Regions from separate parts of the Mesobacillus subterraneus genome, predicted to be linked through region 1. Evidence: riboswitches for the same ligand, from Rfam matches in the RefSeq annotation. Region 1 holds a riboswitch; the other holds the start of a gene.
What was found. Region 1 has a riboswitch for thiamine pyrophosphate ahead of thiM (hydroxyethylthiazole kinase). Riboswitches for the same ligand answer to the same signal wherever they lie in the genome.
Positions count from the first base shown of each region.

Region 2: linked by a shared signal. The riboswitch ahead of LC048_RS08250 (Ykof family thiamine-binding protein) and the one ahead of thiM (hydroxyethylthiazole kinase) in region 1 are both predicted to bind thiamine pyrophosphate.

Region 1 covers NZ_CP129019.1:3,302,608-3,308,707, forward strand. Annotated here, with positions in the region: gene LC048_RS17150 (DUF1836 domain-containing protein) at 1-331, opposite strand, end outside; gene trhA (PAQR family membrane homeostasis protein TrhA) at 463-1,110, shown strand; gene LC048_RS17160 (exonuclease domain-containing protein) at 1,163-1,777, opposite strand; gene thiW (energy coupling factor transporter S component ThiW) at 1,881-2,384, opposite strand; gene thiE (thiamine phosphate synthase) at 2,397-3,041, opposite strand; partial or broken gene thiD (bifunctional hydroxymethylpyrimidine kinase/phosphomethylpyrimidine kinase) at 3,014-3,848, opposite strand; gene thiM (hydroxyethylthiazole kinase) at 3,850-4,665, opposite strand; TPP riboswitch at 4,737-4,846, opposite strand; gene LC048_RS17185 (hypothetical protein) at 4,914-5,066, opposite strand; gene LC048_RS17190 (hypothetical protein) at 5,059-5,199, opposite strand; partial or broken gene pepT (peptidase T) at 5,322-6,100, shown strand, end outside.
Region 2 covers NZ_CP129019.1:1,610,081-1,616,180, forward strand. Annotated here, with positions in the region: gene LC048_RS08235 (energy-coupling factor transporter transmembrane component T family protein) at 1-146, opposite strand, end outside; gene LC048_RS08240 (ABC transporter ATP-binding protein) at 133-1,809, opposite strand; gene LC048_RS08245 (ECF transporter S component) at 1,793-2,389, opposite strand; gene LC048_RS08250 (Ykof family thiamine-binding protein) at 2,389-2,991, opposite strand; TPP riboswitch at 3,096-3,194, opposite strand; gene LC048_RS08255 (hypothetical protein) at 3,272-3,520, opposite strand; gene LC048_RS08260 (hypothetical protein) at 3,765-3,953, shown strand; gene LC048_RS08265 (hypothetical protein) at 4,209-4,451, shown strand; gene LC048_RS08270 (hypothetical protein) at 4,529-4,684, opposite strand; gene LC048_RS08275 (hypothetical protein) at 4,858-5,289, shown strand; gene LC048_RS08280 (hypothetical protein) at 5,416-5,661, shown strand; gene mug (G/U mismatch-specific DNA glycosylase) at 5,699-6,100, shown strand, end outside.

The DNA.
Region 1 (6,100 bases):
CTGACTCAGTTTTCTGGTTAACCCCTTCGAGAGTCTGCTTGATATCCTGGATCGACAAACCGCCTTTCAGTTGATAGATCAAACTGATCAGGATCAAATGCTCCTTCGAATACTTTTTATTTTTTATCGGGAAGAACAACTTTCCCTTGGCATAATTGTTGATCATCGTTTTCGTCAGGACTTTTTCATCCTCATTCCTAGTTGAGCATCCAAAATTCTTTTCGAAAAGCTGGATCACCTGGTCCATGTACAAGTCGATTTCCGGGATGTCTTCCAGTGCAATGTTATTTTCAAGTTTAAGCTCAGCTAACAGCTGTTCTAAATTATTCAATACAATCCCTCATGTTTTTTTATTTTATTATAATGCAAAAAACACACTCGTAAACATTGACTATGTATCGTTATGAAGATATTATAATAAGTAGTTATCAATACTACATAAAGCGATATGGAGGTTATAAAATGAACAGCTACATCCGTGAACCAATCAATGGCCTGACTCATCTTGCTGGTGCTTTACTATCCTTTGCAGGCCTGCTTGCGCTCGTCATCAAAGCTTCGCTTACCACCGGCTCAGCCCTGGCCATTACTTCTGTCATGATTTTCGGCATCAGCATGATTCTTCTTTACACGGCATCTGCCACCTATCATATGGTCATCAGCAAAGATAGCGTGATCGCCTTCCTAAGAAAAATCGATCATTCGATGATTTTCGTATTGATTGCCGGAACCTATACACCGTTTTGCCTGATAAGCCTTAATGGAGTGACAGGCTGGACATTGTTCGGCATCATTATATTCGCTGCTTTGTGCGGAATCCTCTTTAAGATGATTTGGTTCAGGAGTCCAAGATGGCTGTCGACCTCTATCTATATTGTAATGGGCTGGATGGTTATTTTCGTCGTCTCTCCACTCTCATCTGTCTTAAATCCTGCCGGTATCTTCTGGCTGGTTGCTGGAGGCATCATGTACACAATCGGCGGCGTCATTTATGCGCTGAAACCTGATTTCCTACGCTCCAAACATCTCGGCTTCCATGAAATTTTTCATATTTTCATCATGCTTGGGAGTACTGCCCATTTCCTGAGCGTATACTTGTATGTTCTATAACAAAGTGCAAGCACATAAATACAAAAGGTGCCTGAAAAAACAGGCACCTTTTCTAGTAGAACATCCTTCTTCTTTGTTTTTGGGCAGGCTGGTACTTCCGCATCGGACCATAATCCAGCACTTCCTTCAAATAATAATCACCATTTGGGTTTTGCTGCTTAAGCAGCTCCGTCAAATATGTAATGTCGTCCATCGCCCTGTGCGTCTGGAATTTTGAGATATTATGAGCCTGCAGCAAAGTCAGCAGCTTGCTGTTCGGGAAACCGTGGTTCTTCCATTGCACATTCTTCATCGTGCAATACCACTTCATCTCGTTGACTTCTGGATACATCCTGAATAAAAAACTTCTGTCGAACGAGGCATTATGGGCAAAAATTGCATCGGTGCGATTAAAATAATCCATTATTTTTTCATCGTAAAACGTCTTTCCACGAACCATGTCATAAGAAATCCCATGAATCCGGTAGGCTCTGTCGTAATTTCTCTGGGCGGTGATCGACAGCGGCTCTCTTAAATAAGAATCTTCATCAAGAATGTCGATTATTTCTCCTGATTCCTCATGAAAGGAAATTAGCTTCAAAGCCAATTCTATTATTTCATCTGAATCCGGGCCTAATCCAGTTGTCTCTACGTCCACTACCAATCCAAGCTTGTTCTCTTTGTTCAAAAATGTCACCCTTTTCAGCTGGAATATATGATTCTATTTATAATCATATATGAGGACTACTTTCATTTCCACCTTTAGAGAATAGGATGTAATCTTTTCCAACTTAGAGCCTGTTGGTCATCTCTAATCTGCCCGCTGTATTCTTCATAAAAATTTTCAGAAGTGCGAAGCCTATTGCCGCACCACCAAGCGAGCTTGCGAAAAATGCGGGTACCATTCCAAACAAAGCTGCTTCTTTGCCAAGAAATAGAGTAGCAATCGGATAGCTGACAATCGCCCCAAGGATTCCTGTGCCAACTACTTCTCCTGCGAAAGCAAAACCCATTCTCTTCGTTTTTTTATACAAATAGCCCGCCAGAAGAGCACCAATCATGCTTCCAGGAAATGCGAAGACAGACCCGGTCCCCATTAGATTTCTCAATATTGATATGCCTAAAGCCTGGGCAACTGCATAATATGGTCCGAGAAGCACTGCCGACAAAACATTGATAAAATGCTGAACCGGAAATACCTTAAGAATTCCAAGAGGAATAAACAACATATGGCTTGTCAATGTTCCTATTGCCATCATCATCGCTGTTAAAGTAAGCTTTTGTGTGTTTTTCATGATAACCTCCCTTTAATACATGATATCCCTTAATCTTGCTGCGGCTTCCTTGACGTCATCTGCATGGCTGATTGCTGTAATGACAGAAACACCATCCGCTCCAGCATTCATTACTACTGCAGCATTATCCACATTGATTCCTCCGATCCCGACCATCGGGATGCCAAAGTCTTTTAGCTGCTCAAGCAATGCCGTTCCCTGGACTGCTCTTGTATCCTTCTTTGTTGCAGTTGGAAAAATCGTCCCAACTCCAAAATAATCTGCACCTGCAAGCTTTGCCTTTTCAGCTTCTGTGTGACTATGGACGGAAACTCCAAGAATCTTATCGCCTATTTTGTCGCGGACCTCTGATGCATCCTCATCCTCTTGCCCAATATGGACGCCGTCCGCATCAAGCTCAAGGGCCATTTCGATATCATCGTTCACAATGAAAGGAATGCCGTTATCATTGCAGATCCTCTGCAGCTCCTTTCCCAACACCAGCTTTTCCATCCCCTCAAGGCAGTTACTTCCTTTCTCACGATATTGAAAAAGACTGATCCCTCCGCGAATCGCCTCTTCCAGCACTAATCGAGGCTCTTGCAGGCAATTCGTGCTGCCGGCGATAAAGTAAACCTTCAGCAAGCTTCTCATTTGTTCAGGGCTGATTCTTGCCATGAGGTGACCTCGCTTTCCATTTTCATATTGGCCCAATGATTAGTAGGTCCATGTCCATTCCCAATGATCAGCGGGTCAGCGATGGCAGCGTGGATGAATTCCTTCGCTATAGCTACTGCTTCATGAACTGACTTCCCTTTCGCAAGCTGTGCTGTAATGGCAGCGGAAAAAGTACAGCCTGTTCCATGAGTGTTCTTTGTTTCAATCCTTGCAGAGGAAAAAAAAGACAAATTCCCTCCCGTCAAACAGGACATCGACCGATTCGTTTGTTCCCTCATCATGCCCGCCTTTTATAATGACATTTTTTGCTCCAAGCGCATGAATTCGTCTTGCCGCCTCCTTTTTCTCATCCATGCTGCCAATAGACATGCCGGTCAGTACTTCTGCTTCGGGGATATTCGGGGTAATGATTAGACAAAGCGGAAGCAAATGATTCTTCAAGGCAGAAACTGCTTCCTGCTGAAGCAATGAAGCCCCTCCTTTCGCAATCATGACCGGATCGACTACAACCTTATCCCATGCGAAATACTTTATTTTCCCAGCAACAGTTTCAATGATCTCAGCATTGAAAAGCATTCCTGTTTTCAAAGCATCCACCCCAATATCATCCCCGACAGATTGGATTTGTCGGGCAACTGCCTCTGCCTCCAGCGGAAAGACTCCCTGGACACCAAGCGTATTTTGGGCCGTTACTGCGGTCAGCGCAGACATCCCAAAAACTTTCAGCTCCTGGAAGGTTTTCAGATCTGCCTGGATGCCAGCACCACCGCCGCTGTCCGACCCCGCAATTGTTAAAGCTTTTTCCATCTCAATCAACCTCCACGCGAGTAAAAGACATTTTCTTAATCAGAACGTTTCCGCCAATAAGGTATAACCAGTTTAAGAATTCTATTTGAAAGCTTCCCGGACCCTGACTGGCACAATTGTCAGCAGCTATTTCCGACGCCACTCCATAGATGGCTACTGCTGCTGTCGCGGCTTTCAGCAAGTTTTTTTCAACAGCAGTGAAGGCGCCAATTGCGGAAGTGAGCAAACAGCCGGTGCCCGTCACTTTTGTTAGCATTTGGTGACCATTGTGGACAAAATATGCAATATGCCCATTTGTAATAATGTCGTTCTTACCAGTCAGGACAACAACCGTCTTCAATTTTTTCGCAGCCGAAACAGCAAGCTCGAACACATCCCCACTGGATTCACCTGCATCCACTCCGCGTATACTCCAAGTCTCCCCGGCAACATTGGCAATCTCTGATGCATTTCCTCTGATAATCGCAATCTCTAATTCTTCCATCAGCCTCCTTGCCGTTTCAGTGCGATATTGAGTTGCACCCGCACCCACTGGGTCCAGGATAACCGGGACACCATGCTCGTTCGCCGCCTTGCCGGCAATCAGCATCGACTCAACAACTTCAGGCGTCAGCGTCCCAATATTGATGACAAGACTTCCCGCCACCGTGGCTATGTCAGCAACTTCCTCTTGGGCATATGCCATCACCGGCGAAGCACCCAGAGCCAGCAATCCATTAGCGGTGAAATTGGTGACCACAACATTAGTGATGTTATGTACGAGCGGGTTCTCCCTGCGGACTCTGTCCAGCAAAATAGCAATCTCTTTCTTCTCCATTCTGAAACCTCCTTGAAAAAATAAAAAAGCCAGATCCATTAGTGGACCTGACTTAAAAGCAAAGTAAGAAAACTTCTCTCACACTACTTTCCTACGCTGGTATTACCCAGATCAGGTCCGAAGGGTTAAAAGACATAACGTCTTTCTCTCAGCCTGTAACAGGGCACCCCTAGTAGTACATCGAATATTCAATTATTTTCATCCTAACCTTAACTTTTATTTATGTAAAGAGAAAACAACCTATTCTGTTATTTTTCACTTTTTAACAATTCTTTGATTTCTTTGAGCAGCTCATATTGCTGCTCCTGTTTATCGATGATTCTCTTAGCCAATTTCTCCAGTGTTTTCGTAATGGACCACAAGGCTAAGACCAGGACTAGAATCAAGCCCAATTCATTCATCTTTATCCACTTTCCCCTCAGTAATATCATCAAATGGAGTATAGTTGTTGCTTGGCAATTTTCCGGATGTAATTATTTTATAAATTGAATAAAACACGACAGACAGGACAATGGCGGTTAAAATATATCCCATAATTCCCCAGCCTCCTTTTCACCATTATACCCTGAAAATTGAATTTTGAGATTCCTTTTAAATGGCGTTTCTAATGTTCTATGCTAATATGAAAATATACATAGTAATAGGAGTTGAAAGACATGAAAAACGAGATCATCGAAAGATTTACATCTTATGTAAAAGTAGACACACAGTCCAATGAAAACAGTGAAACCACTCCATCCACAGAAGGACAGCTTAACCTTGCCAACATGCTTGTCGAGGAATTACAAACGATTGGAATGTCAGAAGTGACGATTGATGAGAATGGTTATGTGATGGCGACACTTCCTTCCAATACCGATAAAGAAGTGCCAACTATTGGCTTTCTTGCCCACATTGATACGGCCACTGATTTTACCGGCAAAAATGTCAATCCGCAAGTTGTAGAAAACTTCGATGGAAATCAAATCATCCTGAATAAGGAACAGAATATCATCCTGTCTCCTGCAGATTTTCCAGAGTTGCCTCAATATAAAGGGCATACTTTGATCACCACTGATGGAACCACGCTGCTTGGAGCTGACAATAAAGCCGGAATCGCAGAAATCATGACGGCTATGGCTTATTTAATCAATCACCCGGAAATCAAACATGGCAAAATCCGTGTCGCTTTCACTCCGGATGAGGAAATTGGCAAAGGCCCTCATAAATTTGATGTGAAAGCATTCAATGCAAAATTCGCCTATACCGTTGACGGCGGCCCGCTTGGCGAGCTGGAGTATGAAAGCTTTAACGCAGCCAACGCTACAGTGACAATTAAAGGAAAGAATGTCCATCCCGGCACGGCGAAGGGCAAAATGGTGAACTCCGCAAAAATCGCGATGGAATTCAACAGCAAGTTTCCTGCCGAAGAAGCGCCTGAGCACACAGATGGTTA
Region 2 (6,100 bases), 1.7 Mb from region 1:
TGTATCTTCCCAAAAATAAATGTGATTGCTATAGTCAAAATGAGACTAAGCAAAGGTGTGACTGGATCGAAAAATATCGATAGCAGCAAGATGCTGACAAGAATGCTAAGGGCTTTAATGCTCGGGTTCATTTCATTTAACAGCATATCTTCCCTCCACATGCATTGCCATTTCCCTGAGGAACGGGACTCTTAAATTCGCTCTCGCCAAAATTCCTGGTTGATCCCAAAGGTTGCCTGGAGACTCGTAAAATAACATATTTCCTTTTTCGAGTACTAAAACTTTATCTGCGTAACGATCAATTATATCCATATCATGGGTAATCATGATGATGCTGCCTGTCTCTGGTACAGCCTTGACAGCAAAGTCAATGATTTCCTTTGAAGTAACCGCATCCTGACCAAAGGTTGGTTCGTCCATGATCAAAACCTCCTGTCCATTCACCAGCATGACCGCCACACTCAGTCTTCTTTTTTGACCCTGGCTTAAAGAGAAGGGATGATTATATAACTGATCGGCCATACGAAGTTTTTTTAGAATCTCTGTATTTTTATATTTTTGTGGACCTTGCTCTTTCGCTTGAAGGCTGTAATTAATTTCTTCGATCACAGAATCAGTAATAAATTGATGCTCTGGATTCTGGAATACATATCCGAGCCTTCTCCATTTTTTTTCATCATGCCACTCTCCTAATGAGAGACCATACAGCCTTATTTCACCTCTTGATGGAATTAAACCGGCCAAACATTTGGAGAAAGTCGTCTTCCCTGATCCGTTAGCCCCGGCTATTGCAATGAATTCACCCGCATGAATTGATAAAGAGATTTCTTGGATGATTTCATGATTGTCTCTTGAATAGCTGACACCCTTCGCACTGATAATGGAAGGAGAGGGGGTGTGCATTTGCTTACGGCTGTCAGTTGATAAAAATTCAATTGTTTGCCCTATATCCTCACTATGTTCAATGATTTCACTTATTGTCATTGGCAGTGAAGAACTCTTTAACAAACCAGCATCCTGTAGTCTCAATCCAACATGAATGGTGCGGGGGAGCCATATGCCTTCACTTGCGAGTTCTCTTGCATATTCTGCAAAGCAAATGTTTGGCGGACCGTTTAAAAACAGCTCACCCTTGGAATTGAAAATGATGCAGCGATCCACAAAATCGAGCCAATTGTCCAAATTGTGCTCAATAACGAGGATACTGAAGGAATGAGATTTTTTTAATTTTTTTAAAGTCTGTACTAGTTCGAACCCAGAAGCAGGGTCTAGATTAGCGGTTGGTTCATCAAGGATCAATAATTCCGGTTCCATTGCCAGTGCACAGGCAATCGCAAGCTTTTGCTTTTGACCGCCTGAGAGGGTGTGAATCAGTCTGTGTTTGAATGGCAACAAGTCTACTAAATCAAGTACATAATGTATTCTTTCTTCCATTTCTAATCTGGGGAAACGTATATTTTCTAATACAAAAGCCACTTCTTCCTCGGCAGTCAGCATGCAAAATTGGGAATCAGGATCCTGCATGACAAATCCAATTTTTCGGTTTGCTTCTCCTGGCTCAAAGGAGGATAACGCTCGCCCTTTATAATTAATATAGCCATTCATGATTCCATCAACAGAAGACGGATACAGATTATTCAGACAGTATGCGAGGGTACTCTTTCCTGAACCGCTTGGGCCCAAAACAAGTATATTCTCATTTTCATTAATTTCGAAGGTAATGTTTTTTAAGACAGGATCCTGGCCAGCCTCAAACCTGAAAGATAAGTTTGACACCTCCAAAAATGGACGACTAGGCTGAGATATCATCGTTATGCTTTGCCTTTCTGGCTTCCTTGCCAAGCGGGAAGCTATTTAACGCTCCAGTCTTTGCGAGGCTGTCACTTATGTATTTACCAAGTAGGCCGGCTAATATTGCTCCGCTTGCAAGCCTGACGAAAAACATCGCTGTTACATAACCAGGTGACAGTGCAGCAAATCCTCCTAAAAAATAGCCCCATAAAAAGCTGGTGATTGAGGAACCCATTCCTGCAGCCACCAGCACCCATGCTGAATAGTTCTTCCATTTGGTTGCTGCAAAAGCTGCTTCTGCACCAAGTCCCTGAATAATGCCAACAAGGATCAGGCGTGGACCAATAGCATTGCCAAGCATGACCTCTATAGTTGCAGCTATCGTTTCTGATAATACAGCTGCTCCAGGCTTCCTGATGATATATGCAGCTATTATGGAAACGATGAACCAGATTCCGAATATCAAATCATAGCCAATAAGGCCAAACATACCTACAAGTACATTGCCGATTTGTAAGAATAGGAGGTAGATGACCCCAAAAACGACTGCCAGGACAGAGAGGACAACAACCTCACGAAGTTTCCAGTTGGCGAGCATCATTGACCCTCCTTGCGAGAAGGGCTATTGGCTGACATAGTCACCGTCATGACAATATGTGAAGAATCACTGTTCCGGGCACCTTCAAACGCACTTTCCAAAGCTGCAAACACCTTATTGCCATCACCATCTAATCTTGAAGAATAATGAACGCCTCCGCTAAAGACACCTTGCTGGTCAACAGTCTTAATTTGATCCATAATGACATCCATATATCCAGGAATACCTAATGGATAGAGAGCGAACTGGGTTGCGACCTCCAGGCTGATTTTCTGTGAAAGCTCTTTATTCATAAGAATTAAATCTTCTGCCATGAATGCATCCCCAGCACTGTCACCAGGACATCCATTTGAAAATGTCGCATTCAGGACCACATGGTCTCCCGCAATTGATGCATTCAGAAATATAGCCTTAACAACGTCAAAAACATGTTCTGAATGACCACGCACACATGTGCTGATATCATCTGACTTCATCCATACCTTTGTTGTGTCAACTTTCTTCAGTGAAGAGAGGATAATATCCACGAACCTGTCTGTCATTGGGTAAATTGAAAAACTCGCCCCTGTAATCTCGCTAGTACCGCAAAGAATCTCTTTCAATTCAAAACAGCTCCTTTTGTTCATTTATTGGAAAATAAAAAACTGCATCCAGCGTGGTGGATGCAGTTGAATTCTATCGTTAGAATAAAAAAGAAATATAACGAAGAGCTTCTCCTGCACTTCCCCACGCTGGTATTATCCAGATCGGGTCATAAGGGTCAGAACAAAGTTCTTCTCAGCCATAAGCTCCCCTAGTGCAAAAAATTATGCAGTTGTTGTTTCCAAAATCATCTTAGTTGAAATAGTTTGAATTGTAAATGCCTAATTTAAAAAATGTGAATCATTCCGAATCGCGCTGGAAAAATTTACTCCCATTGTAGCTTTCCAGGGTGCCCAGCTCATTATTTAACAGCCACTCCATTTCCTCCAACGCGGTTTTCGAGACAACAGGATCGCCCAATGACCAATTCACAGTATACACGAAGTAATAATCTTTAATTTGGCGGAATAAGGCGATTGAGTTTGGAAATACGTCAAATTGAGCTTTGATATTATATCTCTTTGTGTATGACCATTTTATAAGCTTCATAGAAACTCTCCATATTGTTAAAGTATACTTTTAGAGGGTGATAGGGCACAGATATAAATTACCCTTAAGTATGAGAAAAAAACGGATATCAAACCAACATAGTGTTGAAAGATGCCGGAATATGTTAAAATAGAGAACGTTGCAGTGGTGTTAGCGACGCATATCTACATAATATCAAACTGCTAGCAATATGATAGATTTTTATTTTTATATAGTAGCAGAAGTATTTGGAGGAAGCTGAATCATGAATGAAACCCAAAGAATTCAATTGAACGTTAGAGTCTCCAAGGATACATCTGACAAGCTTGACGAGATTGTAGAATACTATCAGGAAAATACCAAGGTCGGCAGAATATACAAAGGCGATGTATTAACTGATATTATTGAAAAATCATATGAGATTATGCAAAAGCAAAAGAAGTTGAATAGATAAAGCTATTATCAATTATTGTTTTTCGAATATACATTAGGTTCTTCACTTACATGTTCCGGGAACCCTTCTCGGGCAATAAGAATTCCAATAACAGATGAAAAAACAACAGAGTTTACAATGAAGGTTATAGTTATTAAGTCCTATGCCAAATTGTCAACTCGAAAATGTGGCAAATTAGTGACAAAATAGTTGCGTTAATCAATAATCAGTCGTATTATTTAAATAATCTGATAATACGATAAGGTGGTTATTGATATGATGCGTATGGCAATTGCAGGTGTAGCCGGCTTTGTCCTTGTGTTCATTGAGTCATATATTGTGATGGTTTTAAAACAGTACGAGACGATTGAGTTTGGAGGAATGACCCCGTTTGTGAGTGTCTGGTCGATGAACTTTTTCCTTGTTTTCTCAATCCTCACCCATATAAAATTTTGGTACGAAGAACGTGAAGCAGAGCGTGAGGAAGAGGCAGCCGAAAGAGACCGTTTCATCAATTAAGACGCTAATGATGCAAAGCAGTGTAGAAATATCAATAGTTGATGAAGTAATGGAGAAAGGCATTTTGCCTTTCTCTTTTATTTTGCCTTGTCTTGGTCTGCATCGATATGATCGCGCTCAGCCTCTTCAGCTGCTATCCTTAATTCCTGAAAAAATAATTGATCGTTGCACACCATGCTGTGCTCCTGTGTATTTTGCTCGTTTGAATTTTTATTATTTTTATGCTGCTCCATTTTTTTGTCCTCCTCACAATATTTGTTATTACCATTTTCCCTTAACAACAAAATTCATGCTTGTGGTAACATCGTTGTAAGTATTTACTAATGATTTCAAATCATGTAAAACAAATTCATTAACTTTTGCTTGCTGTGGGAAACTATTCCTACTTTACGAATGGAGGGAAACTATGGATGCGTTGAAATCTGTTTACCAATTTGATAATGACCAGCAATTTCTTAAAATTGAGTTTCTAAATACCTCAAATCATTCTCCGTGGCATGCTTTTGTTTTTGATGAAAATTGGAATGATATCATCAGTACAGCTGCAGCCATTTCCGACACAATTGCTGATAGTGTTGAATATGCTTATGAAAATCTGGGGATTCGCGGGAGGGTTGCTGTAGTGGAAAACATCAGCAACGGCGGTTCACTGACAGATATGATTGATGTATCACTATTCCATCTGCAGGCATTGCTTTTTACTTCAGCAATCATCGTAAACGGGGATTATGATGAATTGGTAAGTTTTGGTTTTTCTAAAGAAAAATCTCAAACTGGAAATTCCCTGTATATTCTATCCTCTGATGAATTGGGCAATGATGCTTGCCGCTTTTTATAGTAAGTAATAGCATGGTGGAGAAATGAGGACTTAAATAAGGTATGTAATAACATGGTGCAGAATTGAGCTTGTATAAGGTGTGTCAAAGTTTGGGAAAATGGATGTGAGAGCTGAAGGAGTGATAGAATGGGTGAAATGGAACTTGAAGATATGTTCGAATGGGCAGGTTTATCAAATGTTTATGAACAACATGGCTATAAAATGTGGTTGAGCGGCCTTGAAGACCATATTGATAACGAACTATTGGATCACTTTTCAGACGCTTATTCATTTGAAATTGCCGAAACGATGTTTTATGATGATTTTTTGTTCCATCTAAGAATTTTCAAGAATATCCGAAAAAATAATGAGCTGCCTCCCCGTTATTGGTGAGTGCATAGATACATAAGATTGGAAAGGAGTGGGGATTGTGGAGCCGATTTCTGATCATTTACTTAAAAATCTTGACGTCCTTTTTGTTGGTTTCAATCCGAGCATCCGTTCGTCCGTAACAGGCCATCATTACGCCAATCCAAACAATAGATTTTGGAAGATTCTTTATGAAGCAGGCATAACGCAAAGAAAGTATAATTCTTCAGAGGATTATCAGCTTCTGGAAATAGGCTATGGGATGACCAACATAGTTGCTCGTCCGACTAAAGCAGCGGATGAGATTACGAAAGAAGAATACCAGCAGGGAAAACTTGAGTTAATAAGTAAAATCGAGAAATTCAGTCCGAAGATCGTTTGTTTCGTTGGTAAAGGTGTATACCAGCAATACAGCGGGAAAAAAGATATTCCATGGGGAAAGCAGGATGGAGCTGTCGTTGCT